DNA from 2 places in the Flintibacter porci genome. Region 2 is predicted to be linked to the other one. Evidence: predicted binding sites of a transcription regulator. Region 2 holds the regulator's gene; the other holds the start of a gene.

Region 1 (8,486 bases), on a different contig from region 2:
TTTGGAGAGAGAGAAGAAAACCGCCGGCACACACGCCTGGATGAGGGACGTCTGAAGGGAAGTGAGGGACCCTCAGACGCTGGCTATGTAAAGCCGGTTGACGGGCCGGAAGGGGACCCGTTCAACAAAATCCATTATAGACTCCGGGAGATAAACGCGGCGTTAATGTAAGAATTTCTGCTGTTAAAATGTTGTAAAGGGCCCCGGCGCAGAGCGTGCGCCGGGGCCCAAAGCAGTGTATAAGAGAGTCAATCTTCCAGCATCCGGTAGCCGATGCCCAGCTCGGTGAGGACATATTTGGGGTCGGAGGGATTCTCCTTGAGCTTGCGGCGGATGTTGGCCATGTTCACCCGGAGGATCTGATTGCTGGTGCCGCCGTAGGGGCCCCAGACGTGCTCCAGAATGAAATCATAGGTGAGAACCTTGCCCGCGTGGATGCACAGAAGCTCCAGGATCTTGAACTCGTTCTGGGTGAAGTGAATCTCCTCTCCGTCCAGCAGCACCTGGTGCTTGGCGATGTCCACCGTCAGGTCCTTGATGTGGTACACATCCTTCTGGGAGCCCTGGGACAGCTTGAGCCGGTCACTGCGGCGCAGAGTGGTGCGGATACGGGCCAGCAGTTCGGAGACGCCGAAGGGCTTTACGATGTAGTCGTCCGCCCCCATGTCCAGAGCCTTCACCTTCTCCGACTCCCGGTCACGGGCAGAGATGATGATGACAGGGGTCTCCTGAGGCAGGCCGCTGACCTCCTTCAGAATGTCCATGCCGTCCATGTCGGGCAGACCCAGATCCAGCAGGATGAGGTCGGGGCCGTGGGAGAAGAACAGGGACAGGCCCTCCTTACCGCTGAAGGCGGGGATGGCCTTGTAGTCGTTGGCGGTGAGGGCGCGGCAGATAAAGTTGCTGATAGTCTTTTCATCCTCAATGACGAGGATCACACGTTTTTCATTCATCGTTGGTTTCCTCCAGTGGCAGGCCAAAACGGAAGACTGCTCCGCCCTCCGGGTCGTTGCCGGCGGCAAAGAAGCCGTTGTGGGCTTTGATGATGCTTTGACACACAGAAAGTCCGATACCCATTCCCCGGGACGAGTCGTCGGAGAGCCGGGCGGACAGGGGACGGCCCGACTGCACCGCCTGGCGCACCTCCGGGGAGATGCCCTTTCCCCGGTCCCGCACCTCCACCACTGCCCAGTCATCCTGACGGAACAGGTGCAGGCGGATGTGGTCGTGGTCGCCGGAGTGGCGGATGGCGTTTTCCAGCAGGTTGACCATCACCTGTTTGATGAGCATGGGCTCCATGGGGAGATAGAGAATATCCTCCGACAGCTCCAGGGAGATGTGGTAGGCGGGGAAGCGGCGGCGGATGGTGAGCAGGGCGTCGCCCGCCACCTCCTCCAGCATCTCCTCCTGCTTGTTGAGAGGCATCACGCCGTCCCGGATTTTTGTAATAGACAGCAGGTTTTCTACCATGGCAATGAGGGAGTCGGCGTCGCTTTTGATGTCCTGGACCAGGGAGAGATTTTTCTCCGAGTTTTTGACCTCGTCGGCGGAGAGCAATACAGTGGCGGCGCCGGAAATGGCGGTGAGGGGGGTGCGCAGGTCGTGGGACACCGCACGCAGGATGTTGCCTCGGATGGCCTCCCGGTCGGCCTCCAGCTGGATGGCGTTTTTCTCCTCGTTGAGGCGGGCATTGAGTTCGTAAAGCGTTTTGGTGTTCTGTTCCCGCTTGATGGCCTCAATGGCCTGGAGCTTGACCCGGGAGGTGAGGGCGCACACCACCGAGGAGATGGCCACCATGCTCACCATGGCCACCGGGTAGCCCGCGTAGCTCAGGGAGAAGACCCGGTAGGGGAACATGAAGTAGTAGTTGATACAAAATCCGCCCACCAGAGAGGCGGCAATGCCATATGCGTAGCCGTCGGTCAGGGAGGAGATACAGACCACCGCCAGCACAAAAACCAGAGCGGAGTTATTTTCCGCGCCGGTATGGCCCAGCAGGATGCTGCTGACCACATAGGCGATGCACAAAAACAGAAGAGTGACCAGCAGATTCCGGGGCACTGACGGAAGAAAGCCTATGGCTTTGGATAGGGCAGCGTACATACGGGTCAATGTTTTCGGCATACCGCGGTTCCTTTCTCCCCAAAGGGTATGGAGATGGATTTGATTCCATTATAGCAGGAAGCCGCGGGTCCGTAAAGGGAGAGAACCTGAGAGGCGAGAAGGAGGAAAAAACAGGGTAGAATTCCTTGTCTGACGGGGCATTAAGTGGTATAATACAATGATTTCTCATGGGCGCTGCGCCCTGTCAAATAGAAAAAAGAACTGTGAGGGAACAACGATGACTTATCGGGAAGAATTTATTACCTTTATGGTGCGATCCGGCGTGCTGACCTTCGGAGACTTTACCACCAAGTCCGGCCGCAAGACCCCCTACTTTGTCAACACCGGCAACTATAAGACCGGCGCCCAGGCTGCCAAGCTGGGTGACTACTACGCCGCCTGCATCCAGGAGCACATGCCCGAGGGCATCACCTGCCTGTTTGGCCCCGCCTACAAGGGCATCCCTCTGGCGGTGTCCGCCGCCGCCTCCCTGTACCGCAACTATGACCGGGACCTGCCCTACTGCTTCAACCGCAAGGAGGCCAAGGATCACGGCGAGGGCGGCTCCATGGTGGGCTACAAGCCCCAGGACGGGGACAACGTGGCCATCATCGAGGACGTGGTCACCGCAGGTACCGCCGTGCGGGAGTCTATTGAGCTGTTCAAGCACGTGGCCAACGTGAACATGAAGGCCCTGTTTGTCTCGGTGGACCGCATGGAGCGGGGTACCCGTGACTGCTCCACCCTGGACGAGCTGCGTGAGGACTACGGCATCCAGGTCTTCCCCATCGTCACCGTGCGGGAGGTCATCGACTTCCTCCACAATAACCCCGTGGACGGCAAGGTCTACATCGACGACGAGATGAAGGCCAAGATGGAGGCTTATCTGGAGCAGTACGGCGCCAGAAAGTAAGCATTTTCCCATCCGGAGATAGAGAGAAAGGAGCGATTCCCCATGGCCAGTCATACCGGTCACCGCCAGCGGATGAAAGCGGAATTTCTGGCCCGGGGCATCGAGGGCTGGCCCGACCACCGGGTGCTGGAGCTGCTGCTGTTCTACTCCATCCCCCAAGGGGATGTAAACGGCCTGGCCCATGACCTCATTGAGCAGTTCGGCTCCCTGTCCGGTGTGCTGGATGCGTCGGTAGAGGAGCTGCGCAAGGTAAAGGGCGTGGGGGAGCACACCGCGGTGCTGCTGCGGATGCTGCCCGCCCTGCTGGGCCGCTATCAGGCCAGCCGCACCCGGCTCAGCGACATCATCAACAGCGCCGACGACGCTTACCCCTGGCTGGAGCCCTACTTCTTCGGGGCCCGGAACGAGATGGTGTACGTTCTGTGCCTGGACGGCAAGCGCCAGGTGCTGGGCGTGCGGAAGGTGGCCGAGGGCAGCATTGAAATGGCCGAGATGAACGCCCGGCGCATTGCCGAGGAGGCCATGGGCCTGCGGGCCGCCCGGGTCTATGTGGCCCACAACCACGTGAGCAACCTGGCCATCCCATCCCAGGCCGATTGGCTGACCACCGATACCCTGCGGGCCATTCTGGCTCCCATCGGCATTGAGCTGGTGGACCACCTGGTCTTTGTAGACGGAGACATGGTATCCATGGGCGAGAGCCAAAAGCTGCGGGGACTGAAATTTGTGTAAGATTTGCGCCTCTCCCGGAAAACTAGGGGAGAGGCGCAAGTTTTGGTTGCCGTAGAACATTAGTTCTGATATAATAATAGGAAGAGACAACGGGCAGAGGAGGGGACGACATGCCGAAATTTGAAGTGGTTTCTGAGTACACCCCGTCGGGGGACCAGCCCCAGGCCATTGAGGCCCTGTCCCAGGGCATCGAGATGGGCCTGGACGAGCAGACCCTGCTGGGCGTCACCGGTTCGGGCAAGACCTTCACCATGGCCAAGATCATTGAGCAGGTTCAGCGGCCCACCCTGGTGCTGGCCCACAACAAGACCTTGGCCGCCCAGCTGTGCGCCGAGTTCAAGGAGTTTTTCCCCAACAACGCGGTGGAATATTTCGTCTCCTACTACGACTACTACCAGCCCGAGGCCTATATCCCCCACACCGATACCTTTATCGAAAAGGACTCTGCCATCAACGAGGAAATTGACCGCCTGCGGCTCAGTGCTACCGCCTCCCTGCTGGAGCGGCGGGACGTGATCGTGGTCTCCTCCGTGTCCTGCATCTACGGCCTGGGTGAGCCGGAGGACTTTGCCAAGATGATGGTCTCTCTCCGGGTGGGAGATATCCTGGAGCGGGACGAGTTTTTAAAGCGGTTAGTCTCCATCCGCTACGAGCGCAACGACATCGCCTTTGAGCGCAATATGTTCCGGGTGCGTGGGGACACGGTGGAGGTGTGGCCTGCCTACTGGAAGGACACCGCCATCCGGGTGGAGTTCTTCGGGGACGAGATCGACCGCATCTCGGAAATCAACGTGGTCACTGGCTCCCCCATCCGCAAGCTCAGCCATATCCCCATCTGGCCCGCCACCCACTATGTCACTCCCAAGGAGAAGATGGACGCCGCTGTCCAGGAGATCTACAAAGAGCTGGAGGAGCGGGTGGCCTACTTTGAGAAGGAGGGCAAGCTCATCGAGGCCCAGCGCATCAAGCAGCGTACCATGTACGACGTGGAGATGATGCAGGAGCTGGGCTACTGCTCCGGCATTGAGAACTACTCCCGGGTCATTGAAGGCCGTCCGGTAGGCTCCCCGCCCCACACCCTGCTGGACTACTTCCCGAAGGATTTTGTGCTGTTTATCGACGAGAGCCACGTCACCCTGCCCCAGGTGCGGGCCATGTACAACGGCGACCGGGCGCGGAAAAACACCCTGGTGGACTACGGCTTCCGTCTGCCCTGCGCCTACGACAACCGGCCGCTGAAATTTGAGGAGTTTGAGAAGCGGCTCAACCAGGTGATCTACGTCTCCGCCACCCCCGGCGAGTACGAGCGCACCCGGTCGGGCCAGATCGTGGAGCAGGTCATCCGTCCCACCGGTCTGCTGGACCCCAAGATCGAGGTGCGGCCGGTGGAGGGCCAGATCGACGACCTCATCGGCGAGATCAACGCCCGCACCGCCCGGAAAGAGCGGGTGTTGGTCACCACCCTTACCAAGAAAATGGCGGAGGATCTCACCGACTATTTGCAGAACAACGGTATCAAAGTGCGCTACATGCACCACGATGTGGACACCATGGAGCGCATGGAGATCATCCGGGACCTGCGTTTGGGTACCTTCGACGTGCTGGTGGGCATCAACCTGCTGCGTGAGGGTCTGGACCTGCCCGAGGTGTCCCTGGTGGCCATCCTGGACGCGGACAAGGAGGGCTTCCTCCGCTCGGAGACCTCCCTCATCCAGACCATCGGCCGTGCCGCCCGAAACGCTGAGGGCATGGTGGTCATGTACGCCGATACTATCACACCCTCTATGCGACGAGCTATCGACGAGACGGAACGCCGCCGCCAGAAGCAGGACGCCTATAACAAGGAGCACGGCATCGTGCCCAAGACGGTCATCAAGTCGGTGCGGGACCTGCTGGAGATCTCCGCCCCGGCGGACGAGCCCTCCCAGACCCGCCAGGGCCGGGTGAAGGCCATGAGCAAGCAGGAGAAGGCCGCCGAGATCGCCCGCCTAGAGAAGGCAATGAAAGAAGCTGCAAAAATGCTGGAGTTCGAATTGGCTGCTACCCTGCGGGATCAGATCATTGAATTGCGTGGGCAGTAAGCGTAAGCATATCAACAGAAGGAATGAGATCCATGGCAAAGCAGAAAGAAGAAAAGACCAACGTCATGCGCATTTTGGAGCAGAAGGGTATCCCCTTCACACCCCACACCTATCCCCACGAGGAGGGGGTGGCGGTGGACGGGGCAAGTGTAGCCCGTTCCCTGGGCCAGGACCCGGAGTGCGTGTTCAAGACTCTGGTGGCCCGGGGTGCCTCCAAGGCTATCTATGTGTTTGACATCCCCGTGGAGGATACTTTGGACCTGAAAAAGGCGGCTAAGGCGGTGGGAGAGAAGTCCATTGCCATGCTCCACCAGAAGGAACTGCTGCCCCTTACCGGTTACGTCCACGGAGGCTGCTCCCCGGTGGGGATGAAGAAGCAGTACCCCACCGTGTTCCACGAGACGGCGGAGATCATCGACACCATCATGGTGTCCGCCGGGAAGATCGGCTACCAGGTGCAGCTCAACCCCGCGGACCTCATCGCCCTGGTGGGGGGCACCACCGCCGATGTAACGGTGGAATAATTCTGCTTTGTGGAGGGAAGCTGGATGAAGGAGACACAGCAGCGGGGCGGTGCCGGTCTGGTATTGGCCGGAGCCAGCCTGTGGGGGCTTATTGGTCTCTTCAACCGGGCCCTTCTGGGAGCTGGGTTAGGGCCGGAGAGCATCGTGCTGGTGCGCAACCTGGGCGGCCTTGTGGTGCTGGCCCTGGTGCTGGCAGTGTGGAAGCGGGAGGCCTTCCGGGTGCAGGGGAAGCACCTGGGGTGGTTTTTCGGCACCGGAGTGGTGAGTGTGGTGTTCTTCACTTGGTGCTATTTCAGCTGTCAGGAGCAGTGCTCCCTGGCGGTGGCCGCCATTTTGCTCTATACCTCCCCCGCCTTTGTGGTGCTGCTGTCCGCCCTGCTGTGGCGGGACAAGATCACAAAGCGCAAGCTTCTCGCCCTGGGGCTCACCTTCTTTGGCTGTGCCTGTGTGGCGGGCATCTGGAGCGGCGAGGCCAGCCTGACGGGGCAGGGCCTGCTGCTGGGGCTGGGAGCCGGATTTTTCTACGCTCTGTACTCCATCTTCGGCCGTTTTGCCCTGCGCCACTACGGTCCCTATACAGTCACCCTGTACACCTTCGTCTTTGCCGGTTTGGCCGCCCTGGTGTTCCTGCGCCCGGGAGAGCTGGCCGTGCTTACCACCCAGCCCAAGCTGTTGGGAGCCGCCGCCGCTCTGGTGGTGGTGTCCACTGTACTGCCCTACCTGCTGTATACCGCGGGGCTGGCCCGGATCGACAGCGGTAAGGCCGCCATCCTGGCCTCCGTGGAGCCGGTGGTGGCCGCCTTGGTGGGGGTGCTGGTGTTTCATGAGGCCATGGACATTTCCACCGCCCTGGGTGTGGTGAGCATCCTGGCGGCAGTGGTGCTGCTGCGAGAGTAACTAACTTCCCCCGCCTGGGGAGAGATCAAGATAGAGGAACGACACTATGCAGAATTTTATTGAGATCAAAGGGGCCCGGGAGAATAACCTGAAAAATATCGATCTGACCATCCCACGGGACAAGCTGGTGGTGCTCACCGGCCTGTCCGGCTCGGGCAAGTCGTCTCTGGCCTTTGACACGATTTACGCGGAGGGACAGCGCCGGTATGTGGAGTCCCTGAGCTCCTATGCACGGATGTTCCTAGGCCAGATGGAGAAGCCCGACGTGGACTACATCGACGGCCTCAGCCCTGCCATCTCCATCGACCAGAAGACCACATCCAAAAACCCCCGCTCCACCGTGGGTACCGTGACCGAGATCTACGACTACCTGCGTCTGCTGTGGGCTCGGGTGGGCACGCCCCACTGTCCCATCTGCGGCAAGGAGATCAAGCAGCAGACCATCGACCAGATCATTGACCAGGTCCTGGCGCTGCCTGAGGCCACCCGTATCCAGGTGATGGCTCCGGTGATCCGGGGCAAAAAGGGCGAGCACGCCAAGATCTTCGAGGATGCCCGCCGCTCCGGCTATGTGCGCTGCCGGGTGGACGGCATTGCCTACGATCTCAGCGAGGAGATCAAACTGGAGAAGAACAAAAAGCACAACATTGAGATCGTGGTGGACCGTCTGGTTATCCGGGAGGACATTGCCCGCCGCCTTACTGACAGCGTGGAGGTGGCCTCCAACCTGGCGGGAGGCTTGGTAGTCATCAACGTGGTGGGGGAGGACCGGGATATCCTCTTCTCCCAGAACTACGCCTGTGAGGACTGCGGCGTGTCCATTGAGGAGCTTACCCCCCGGATGTTCTCCTTCAACAACCCCTTCGGCGCCTGCCCCACCTGTACCGGCCTGGGCAGCCAGTTGAAGGTGGACCCCGATCTGGTGATTCCCAACAAGAACCTGTCCATTCTGGAGGGGGCCATCACCGCCTCCGGATGGAATAACATCAAGTCCGACGGCATCTCCCGCATGTACTTTGACGCTCTGGCCAAGAAGTACCGCTTCAAGCTGGACACCCCGGTGAAGGACCTGCCCAAAGAGGTGCTGGATGTGATTCTCTACGGCACCAAGGGGGAGGAACTCACCCTCCACTACGACCAGCCCCGGGGCAAGGGCACCCTCCACCAGGCCTTTGAGGGCATCTGCAACAACCTGGAGCGGCGGTACAAGGAGACCCAGTCCGACGCGGTGCGCAA
Region 2 (8,486 bases):
AGCTGGCCCAGATCAAAGGTGGCGTTCATAACCATCCGGCCGCCGAAGTACAGCACCGCTACGGTGGCGCCGTTCATGGCCAGCATCATGATGGGCAGGATAGCGATGATGCGCAGGCCAACGGCCAGGGCGGCGTCCATCAGCTCATCGTTGGACTTTTTGAATTTTTTCCGCTCGTAGTCGGCCCGCACGAAGATCTTGACCACCCGGATGGCCACCAGGTTCTCCTGGAGGGTGTTGTTCAGGTTGTCGATCTTCTTCTGCATGGTCTCAAACAGGCGGGTACAGATAAACATCAGTCCACCCACCGCAATAAGCATCAGAGGGATGACCACCACCAGTACCAGCGCCAGCTTGGCGTTGAGGGTAAAGCTGATACACAAAGCGGCCACCAGCATCACCGGGGCACGCACCAGCATCCGAAGGCCCATGGCCAGCATCATGGTCATGGCGTTGACGTCGTTGGTCATACGGGTGATGAGGGAGGCGGAGGAGAAGCGGTCGATGTCGGCAAAGGAGAACTCCTGCACCTTGTCAAAGAGGCACTGGCGCAGGTTTGCACCGAACCCCTGGCTGGCAAAGGCGGCATATTTGGAGGCAAATACACCGCAGAACATGGCTACACCCGCCAGAGCCAGCATCACCAGGCCCATTTTAAAGATGTAGCCCACATCGCCGGTGGGGATGGCGGTGTCCACGATCTCCGACATCACCAGGGGGAGCAGCAGCTCGCAGATGACCTCCAGAACGATCAGGATGGGGGCCTTGACGGCCTGCCGCTTGTAGCCCTGGAGGTGGGTCAAAAACAGTTGAAGCAAGTCCGATCTTCCTTTCTTTCCCTACAAGGGGTCATGGTTGGTCCAGACGCAGGTTCTCCAGTGCACGGAGATAAAAGCCGTGCAGCTGGGTCTGCTCCTGGGTGGTAAAGCCGGCGTACATCCGCCGGTTCACCCGCTGCAGGCAGGCAAAGCAGTCATCCACCGCTTTCTGGCCCTTGTCAGTCAGCTTCACCCGGTTGCGCCGGGCGTCGCCGGGCTCAGGTTCCCGGTGGATATATCCCTTTTTCTCCAGGGATTTCAGCGAGGTGGCTACCGACGCGGGAGAAATATCCAGCAGAGTGGACAGCTCCCGCTGGGCCTGGACCTGTCCGTCCGGGCAGCGGTCTCCCGCACTGCGCAAAATGCACAACAGCAGCGGGTGACCTACCTCCTGCAAGCCGGCAGCATTCAGCTCCGCCTGCACCGCATTGCGGTGGGCCTGGTGCAGTTTATGCTCCAGCACCCCCAGATCAATGCCAAGGTTTGCCACGCAGTTTCCTCCCTTCCTTCGACGTTTTTCGTTAACAGCTTAATCATTAACATGTTGAACATTTTAGCACTGAGGACGAAAATGTCAAAGCGGGAGCAGGCAGATTCAAAATTTGTTCACAAATGCCGCAAATTGCATTTATTTGGAACATCCGTTTGACTTCCAAAGGGGGATATGGTACAATATTTGCAAAATAAAACCACGCCGCCCAGTGTGTCCGGGAAGGAGCTTGGCTATGAAAACGCTGACCCCGAAACAGCAAAAAATTTACGATTATATCTTGGATTTCACGGCAGAGCACGGCTATCCCCCCTCGGTGCGGGAGATCGGCGCCGCTGTGGGCCTCAAGTCCCCCTCCACGGTCCACTTCCACCTCAAGGGGCTGGAGGAGGCGGGGGTCATCGTCAAGGCCGAGGGCAAGACCCGGGCCATCTCCCTGCCCGGCGTGTCCCCCCGCCCGGTGGCGGAGGAGACCGATCCCCACGCCAACCAGATCCCCGTGGTGGGCAACGTGGCCGCCGGCTCCCCCATCCTGGCCGAGGAGTGCATCGAGGACTACCTCACCTTTGATACCGAGGGTCTGTCCGGTGAGCACTTTGCCCTGCGGGTGCGGGGCGAGTCCATGCTGGGGGCGGGCATTCTCCCCGGCGACCTGGTGGTGGTCCACCGGCAGAGCGAGGCCCAGTCGGGCCAGATCGTGGTGGCCCTCTTCGAGGACGAGGCTACGGTGAAAACCCTGCGCCGCCGGGACGGCAAGGTGTGGCTCATGCCGGCCAACGACGACTATCAGCCCATCGACGGCACCAAGGCCCAGATCCTGGGCCAGGTAGTAGCGGTGGTGCGGCGCTACTGAGATGAACAAGACCGAACTGTTGGACCGCTGCGCCCGCAGCGGCGAGGAGCGGGTACTTCTCTCCCGGGTACTGGACAAGCTGGAGCTGTCCCAAAACCGGGGCATCCCCGCCCATACTCCCTTTCTCTCCCCGGGAGAGCGGGCGTCCGTGACCGATTTACTTTCCGCCTGGGGGCACCCCCGGCACGTGTTTTTCGGCGGCTACCCCGATGCTGAGCGCACCGTGTGTCTCTTTCTCCCCGACTGGCAGGAGGAAGAGGACGCCATCGCCGACCCGGAGGGACCTCTGGCCGCTTTGGAGGCCACCTTTCCCAACGGGGCAGAGCTGTCCCACCGGGACATTCTGGGCTCCCTCATGGGCCTTGGCATCACCCGGGAGAAGTTGGGGGACATCTTGGTGGAGGGAAACCGCTGCCAGGTCCTGGCCCTGCGGGACGCCCTACCCATCCTTTTGAGCCAGTGGGAGTCCGCCGGGCGGTGGAAGGCCAAGCTGCGGGAGATTTCCCTCTCGGAGCTCACCCCCAAGCCGCCCCAGGTGAAGACCATCCGGGACACGGTGGCCGCCCTGCGGCTGGACGCGGTGCTGGCTTCCGGGTTTTCCACCTCCCGTTCCAAGGCTGCTCAGCTGGTGAGCGCCGGGCGGGTATCGGTAAACCACCGGGAGTGTATGAAAAGCGACCGCACCGTAGAGCAGGGGGACGTGCTCTCCTGCCGGGGACTGGGCAAGTGCGTGGTCAAAGAAGTGCTGGGCCAGTCCAAAAAGGGCCGGATCATGCTGATTTTAGAGCGATATATATAAAAAAATCCTGCTGTCTAAGACAGCAGGATTTTTTTATTCTTCTTCCTCCATGGGTACGATCTGCAGCAGGCTGCCGGTACGGGGCTGCAAGGTGAGCAGATGTCCCTCGGGGCCGATGTGGAACCGGGCGGAGCCCAGCAGCAGCTGCACGCCCTCGTGTTCCCGCAGGCGCAGGGTGGCCTCCTCGCTACCGGTGTTGAAGGCGGCCAGGATGGTCTCCTCTCCCTGGGTGCGGGTGAAGGCCAGCACCGGCCCCTTGCCCACCCGGTAGTGGATATCTCCCTGGCGCAGGGCAGGGCTCTGCTTGCGCATGTGGCCCAGGCGGGAGAACCAGCCCATCAGCTCCGAGTCCTCCCTTCCCCAGGGGAAGGTGCGGCGGTTGAAGGGGTCCTCAAAGCCCTCCATGCCCGCCTCGTCGCCGTAGTACACGGTGGGGGAGCCGGGGAAGGCAAACATCAGGGCCGCGCCCAGCTTCAGCAGCTCCTTGGCCCGGCGGCGCTGGTCAGGTCCCAGACGGTAGTTGGAGCGCCACTCCTTGCTCTGGTGCTCACAGCCCTCCTCTGCCCCCAGCAGGGTGAGGATGCGGGCCGTGTCGTGGGTGCCCAGAGAGTTCATGGCGGAGTAGTAGGCAAAGCGGGGGTAGTTTTCCCGCAGCGTCTCCATGGCGTTGACAAAGTCCGCCGCGTCGCCGCCCTTTAAATAGGACAGCACCGCGTTGCGGAAGGGGTAGTTCATCAGGCCGTCGCAGTGCCGGCCCATGATGTGCCGCCGGCGCACGCCGTAGGCCACCTTGGTGGAGCCGTCCTCCCACACCTCGCCGATGATCACCGCGTCGGGCTTCTCCGCCCGGGCGGCCTCGTGGATGCCCCGGACAAAGTCGTCGGGCAGCTCGTCGGCCACGTCCAGCCGCCAGCCGTCCGCGCCCGCCCGCAGCCACCGGCGCACCACGCTGTCTTTCCCGCCGAAGATAAACTCCCGGTAGGAGGGGTCGTGCTCGTTCACTGCGGGAAGGGAATAGATGCCCCACCAGCTCTCATACTGGTCCGGCCAGTGAATAAAATTAAACCAGGAGCGGTAGGGGGAATCCTCACTCTGGCAGGCTCCGGGGGTGGGATAGAAGCCGTCACCGTTAAAGTAGCGGCTGACATAGCCGGTGTGGTTGAACACGCCGTCCAGCATCACCCGCATGCCCCGCTGGTGGGCCATCTGGCACAGCTGGGTAAAGTCCTCCTCGGTACCCAGCATGGGGTCAATGCTGCTGTAATCGGCAGTACCGTAGCGGTGGTTCTCCGCCGCCTCGAAGATGGGGCAGAAGTACAGGGTCTCCACCCCCAGGCCCCGGAGATAGTCCAGCTTCTCCATGACGCCCTTCAGGTCGCCGCCGAAAAAGTCCCGGTTGCGGATCTCTCCGTTTTTGTCCGGGCGGAACTCCGGCTCCTCCTGCCAGGCGGTGTGGACCCACCGTCCTCCCACCATCCCCTGGGGATCGGGCACCCGGGTGCGGCGGAAGCGGTCGGGGAAGATCTGGTAGGTCGTCCCCTCGCCAAACCACTCGGGCACCACCTCTCCCCCGTCGTAGACGGTGAGCTGGTAGGGACCGAACATCTTCCGCCCCTTTCCGTCCAGCCGCTCCAGACCAAAGGAGTACCAGACCAGTCCCACATAGTCCCCGGTGTCCAGGGTACAGGTAAACAGATCCCGGGCTCCGTCTAGCCCCGACCAGGGCATATTCAAGGTGACGGTGGCGTCGTCCCGGAACTCAAAGCGGGCGGACATGGTCGCCCGTGAAAACCCTTCCGCGCGCAGGGGGCGCAGGGTGAGCTGCACCTTGGTGCCCGAGGGAACGGCGCCGTACGGGGTTTTGCAGCGGGGATCTCTGGAATTGTATACGGAACGGTCTGGCATATTTGGACCTCCAAACAAACTTGGGATAGGGAAAATGCTTAGTAGGAGTAGCTCCCTCCGCCGATAAACTCCCGCAGCAGGGAGTCTTTGGCCACCAGCTCGGGGTCGATGGGCTGGAAGTAGCGGAAGGCGTCAATGAGCTCCAGCAGCTCACTGCGGCGGTCGTTCTCCTCCGGCACGGCCCGCAGCAGAGGCAGCGCATAATTCTTCATCACCGACACCTCGTAGGGCAGAGAGGAGTCGAAGATGATGTCCGCCTTGTTTTTAAAGGGGGAGATATACAGCTTCTCGCCCCGGCGCACATTGGCCCACATGTCCAGGGTATCCTCCACATCGGTGCCCCGGAAGTTGTAATCACGCACCGCCCGGCGGGTCAGGCGCATCCAGGTACCCTTAAAGCGCAGCACAGATCCCTCGTTCACATTGGAGCGGGCGGAAATGTACAGCTTGGTGGCCTGGGGATGGCGTCCGGCGATCTGGTCGTTGAGGGCGTGGATGCCCTCGAAGATGGCGATCTCATTTTTGCCCAGCTTCAGGGGCGTGCCCCGGCTGTCGTTGCGCATCTGGCGGACGAACTCATACTTGGGGATCATGATCTCCTCCCCGTTGGACAGGGCGGTAAAGTGGCGGGAGAGCAGCTCCATGTCCAGGCACTGGGGGGATTCATAGTCGATGTCCCCCTCGGGGGTGCGGGGCGCGGTGCGGGGGTTGATGGTGGTAAAGTAGTTATCCATCGCCACGGCGTGGGTGTTGACTCCCCGCCGCTGCAGCTCCTCCGCGATCTTCATGGCGGTGGTGGTCTTGCCCGAGCCGGAAGGGCCGGAGAGCAGCACAATGGGGCTGCGCTCGATGTTGGACAGGATCTTATCCGCCGCCAGCGAGACCCGCTGGCTGTAATTCTCGTCGCACTCGGCTAAAAATTCCTTCACATCGCTCTGGATCCGGCGGTTGATTTCCTGCAGCTGGTAAGCCATGGTGGGAACGCTCCTTTCAGTTATGAGTAGGAAGGAAACAGGCCGCCAGTTCCTCCTTCTGGGCCAGGACCCGGTCCAGGGCGGCCAGATAGTCGTGGGGATATTTGGGGTTGGGCTGACGGACAATGGTACCGGCGGCGCGGTCCACCAGCTTGGTGACGCCGCCTCCTCCGATGGAGACCACCGTCTGCAGCTCCTCCATCATGACGATATTGTATACGCTCTCCTGGCCGCTCAGGCACCAGCCCACGTTCTCCAGGGAGCCGGACATATACTTTTGACGGTACAGGTAGTAGGGGAGATAGCCCTTGCCGCTCAGACGCTCCAGGGAGTAGTCCAGCATGCGGGCGGTCTCCTCGCCGCTGGGCAGGGCGCCGCCCTGCTCCATGAGCCGGGAGCCTTTTTTCAGGGCCAGGGTATGGACGGTGATGTTCTCCGGCTCCAGGGCCAGCACTCCATTGAGAGAGCGGCAGAAGCCCTCGAAGCTGTCCCGGGGCAGCCCGGCGATGAGGTCCATGTTGATGGAATCAAAGCCCACCTCCCGGGCCAAGGCGTAGGCGTCCAGGATATCCTGGGCGCTGTGGCGGCGGCCGATGGCCTGGAGCACCGGATCCTCCAGGGTCTGGGGATTGATGGAGATGCGGCCGATGCCCGCCTCCCGGAGAGCCAGCAGCTTCTCCCGGTCGATGGTGTCGGGGCGGCCGGCCTCCACGGTATATTCTACGCAGTGCTCCACCGGCAGGTCTCGGTGAACGGCCTCCAGCAGCTGGGAGAGCTGGGAAGCGGACAGGGTGGTGGGGGTTCCTCCCCCCACATACAGGGAGTGGACGGTCTTGCCCGCCCGGCGCAGGCTCTCGCCGGTGACGGCGATCTCCCGCAAAACGCCCTCCAGATAGGGCTCCACCAGCTTTAAGGTGCGGCCCACATCGGCGGAGACAAAGGAACAGTAGGCGCACCGGGTGGGACAGAAGGGGACGCCGATGTACACCGACACCTGGTCATCCCGCACCTCCCGGTCCACCGCCAGGCTGGCCTTGGCGCAGTCTACCGCCAGAGAGGCCCGTACCGGAGAGACCCGGAAGTCCCGCTCCAGCTCCCGCTGGGCCTGCCTGGGTGTGGCGCCCGCCAGCATCGCCCGGGTGGGCAGTTTCACCGGGCGCACCCCGGTGAGGGCGCCCCAGGGGGGCTCCTGCCCCAGCAGGGTCACTCCCGCGCGGTAAAACGCCATCTTCAGTCCGTGCTGGACAGTATGATACACCTTTTCGGCGGGCTCGTCCAGTTTCTCCCTGGGGAAACGGGCGCGTCCCTGGGCCTGCCGCCCTTCCCGCGCCACCTGGGCAATGACGGTGACCCACTTTTCTCCCGGTGTGACGGCAAAACGGGCCCAGTCCTCCCCTGCTCCGGCGGGCTCTTCGGGGTACTCGGGCCGCTCTCCGGGGAAGAGGGTGAGCATCATCTGCTCCACCGAGTACTTATACCGCTCCGGCTGCCAGTCGTAGTCGCCCCGGTTCCAATACAGCTTCATCGCGCGCCCATGGCCTCCAGCAGGAAGGGATTATACTTCCGCTCCCGCTCCAGGGTGGAGGTGCGGTCGTGGCCGGGACAGACGTGGAAGTCCCCCTCCAGCTCGCCCAGCCGCTTGAGGGAGGCCATGATCTCCTCGTAGCTGCCCCCCCGCAGGTCGGTGCGGCCGCAGGAGCCGCAGAACAGGGTGTCGCCGGTAAAGAGCACGTCCCCTACCTTCAGGGTAACGGAGCCCTTGGAGTGGCCGGGGGTATGGAGCACCTCAATGGTGAGAGAACCCAGGGAGAGGGTGTCTCCCTCGTCGTAGTTGTTGAGGTCCTTCACCTGGGCGGCCAGGGGGAAGAGCTGGGAGCCCGCCCCATTGGCGTCCGCCTGGTGGATGTAGACCTGCACGCCGGGCAGAGCCTTCACCAGGTCGGGCACGGCGGTGGTGTGGTCGTAGTGGCCGTGGGTGAGGAGGATGTACTTCACCTCGCCCTCCGCCTTCTTTACCTGGTGGAGGATGCGCTCCCAGTCGTCGCCGGGATCGATGATGGCCATCAGGCCGCTCTCCTCATCCTGGAGAAAATAGCAGTTGGTGCCGATGGGGCCCACCTGCATGACAGATACCTTCATGGGTCGTTCCTCCTTATCCCTGTTCCGTATCGAAGAGAATGGTGACGGGGCCGTCGTTCACCGAAGCCACCTTCATATCCGCACCAAACTCCCCGTGCTCCACCCGGAAGCCCTTCTGGCGGCACTGGTCCAGAAAACGCTCATAGAGGGGGATGGCCACGTCGGGCTTGGCGGCCCCGGTAAAGCCGGGGCGGCGGCTCTTGGTGTCGGCGTAGAGGGTAAACTGGCTGATGACCAGCAAGGACCCGCCCACCTGTTCCAGATTCAAGTTCATTTTGCCGTTTTCGTCCTCAAAGACCCGCAGATTGCAGATCTTCTCGGCCAGCTTATCGCAAACGGCCTCATTATCCTGGGGACCGACCCCCAGCAGGACCAGATAGCCCTGATCAATGGCGCCCCGCACGGTTCCGTCAATGGTGACGGAGGCGGAGGACACCCGGGTAACAACAGCTCGCATAACATTCGACTCCGTTTAACTGAATTCTATATTCTATCTATTTTATCTGGT

What was found. Region 2 encodes LexA, which represses DNA repair genes until DNA is damaged. Its sites were predicted from a motif close to CNAACANNTGTTNG; they were not measured.
Region 1: uvrB (excinuclease ABC subunit UvrB) is a predicted target of LexA. The motif match lies at 3,802-3,815, and genes of this name have one in related genera.

The regions. Positions count from the first base shown of each region.
Region 1 covers NZ_JBHEVB010000003.1:164,859-173,344, reverse strand. The annotation lists gene ACEVJL_RS04325 (response regulator transcription factor) at 249-953, opposite strand; gene ACEVJL_RS04320 (sensor histidine kinase) at 946-2,124, opposite strand; gene pyrE (orotate phosphoribosyltransferase) at 2,342-3,016, shown strand; gene ACEVJL_RS04310 (JAB domain-containing protein) at 3,059-3,748, shown strand; gene uvrB (excinuclease ABC subunit UvrB) at 3,859-5,829, shown strand; gene ybaK (Cys-tRNA(Pro) deacylase) at 5,862-6,353, shown strand; gene ACEVJL_RS04295 (DMT family transporter) at 6,378-7,250, shown strand; gene uvrA (excinuclease ABC subunit UvrA) at 7,297-8,486, shown strand, end outside.
Region 2 covers NZ_JBHEVB010000001.1:215,924-224,409, forward strand. The annotation lists gene ACEVJL_RS01000 (ABC transporter ATP-binding protein) at 1-818, opposite strand, end outside; gene ACEVJL_RS01005 (MarR family winged helix-turn-helix transcriptional regulator) at 850-1,308, opposite strand; gene lexA (transcriptional repressor LexA) at 1,544-2,161, shown strand; gene ACEVJL_RS01015 (YlmH family RNA-binding protein) at 2,163-2,960, shown strand; gene ACEVJL_RS01020 (glycoside hydrolase family 13 protein) at 2,994-4,865, opposite strand; gene ACEVJL_RS01025 (uridine kinase family protein) at 4,904-5,839, opposite strand; gene hemZ (coproporphyrinogen dehydrogenase HemZ) at 5,856-7,364, opposite strand; gene ACEVJL_RS01035 (MBL fold metallo-hydrolase) at 7,361-7,978, opposite strand; gene dtd (D-aminoacyl-tRNA deacylase) at 7,992-8,435, opposite strand; gene ACEVJL_RS01045 (hypothetical protein) at 8,478-8,486, opposite strand, start outside.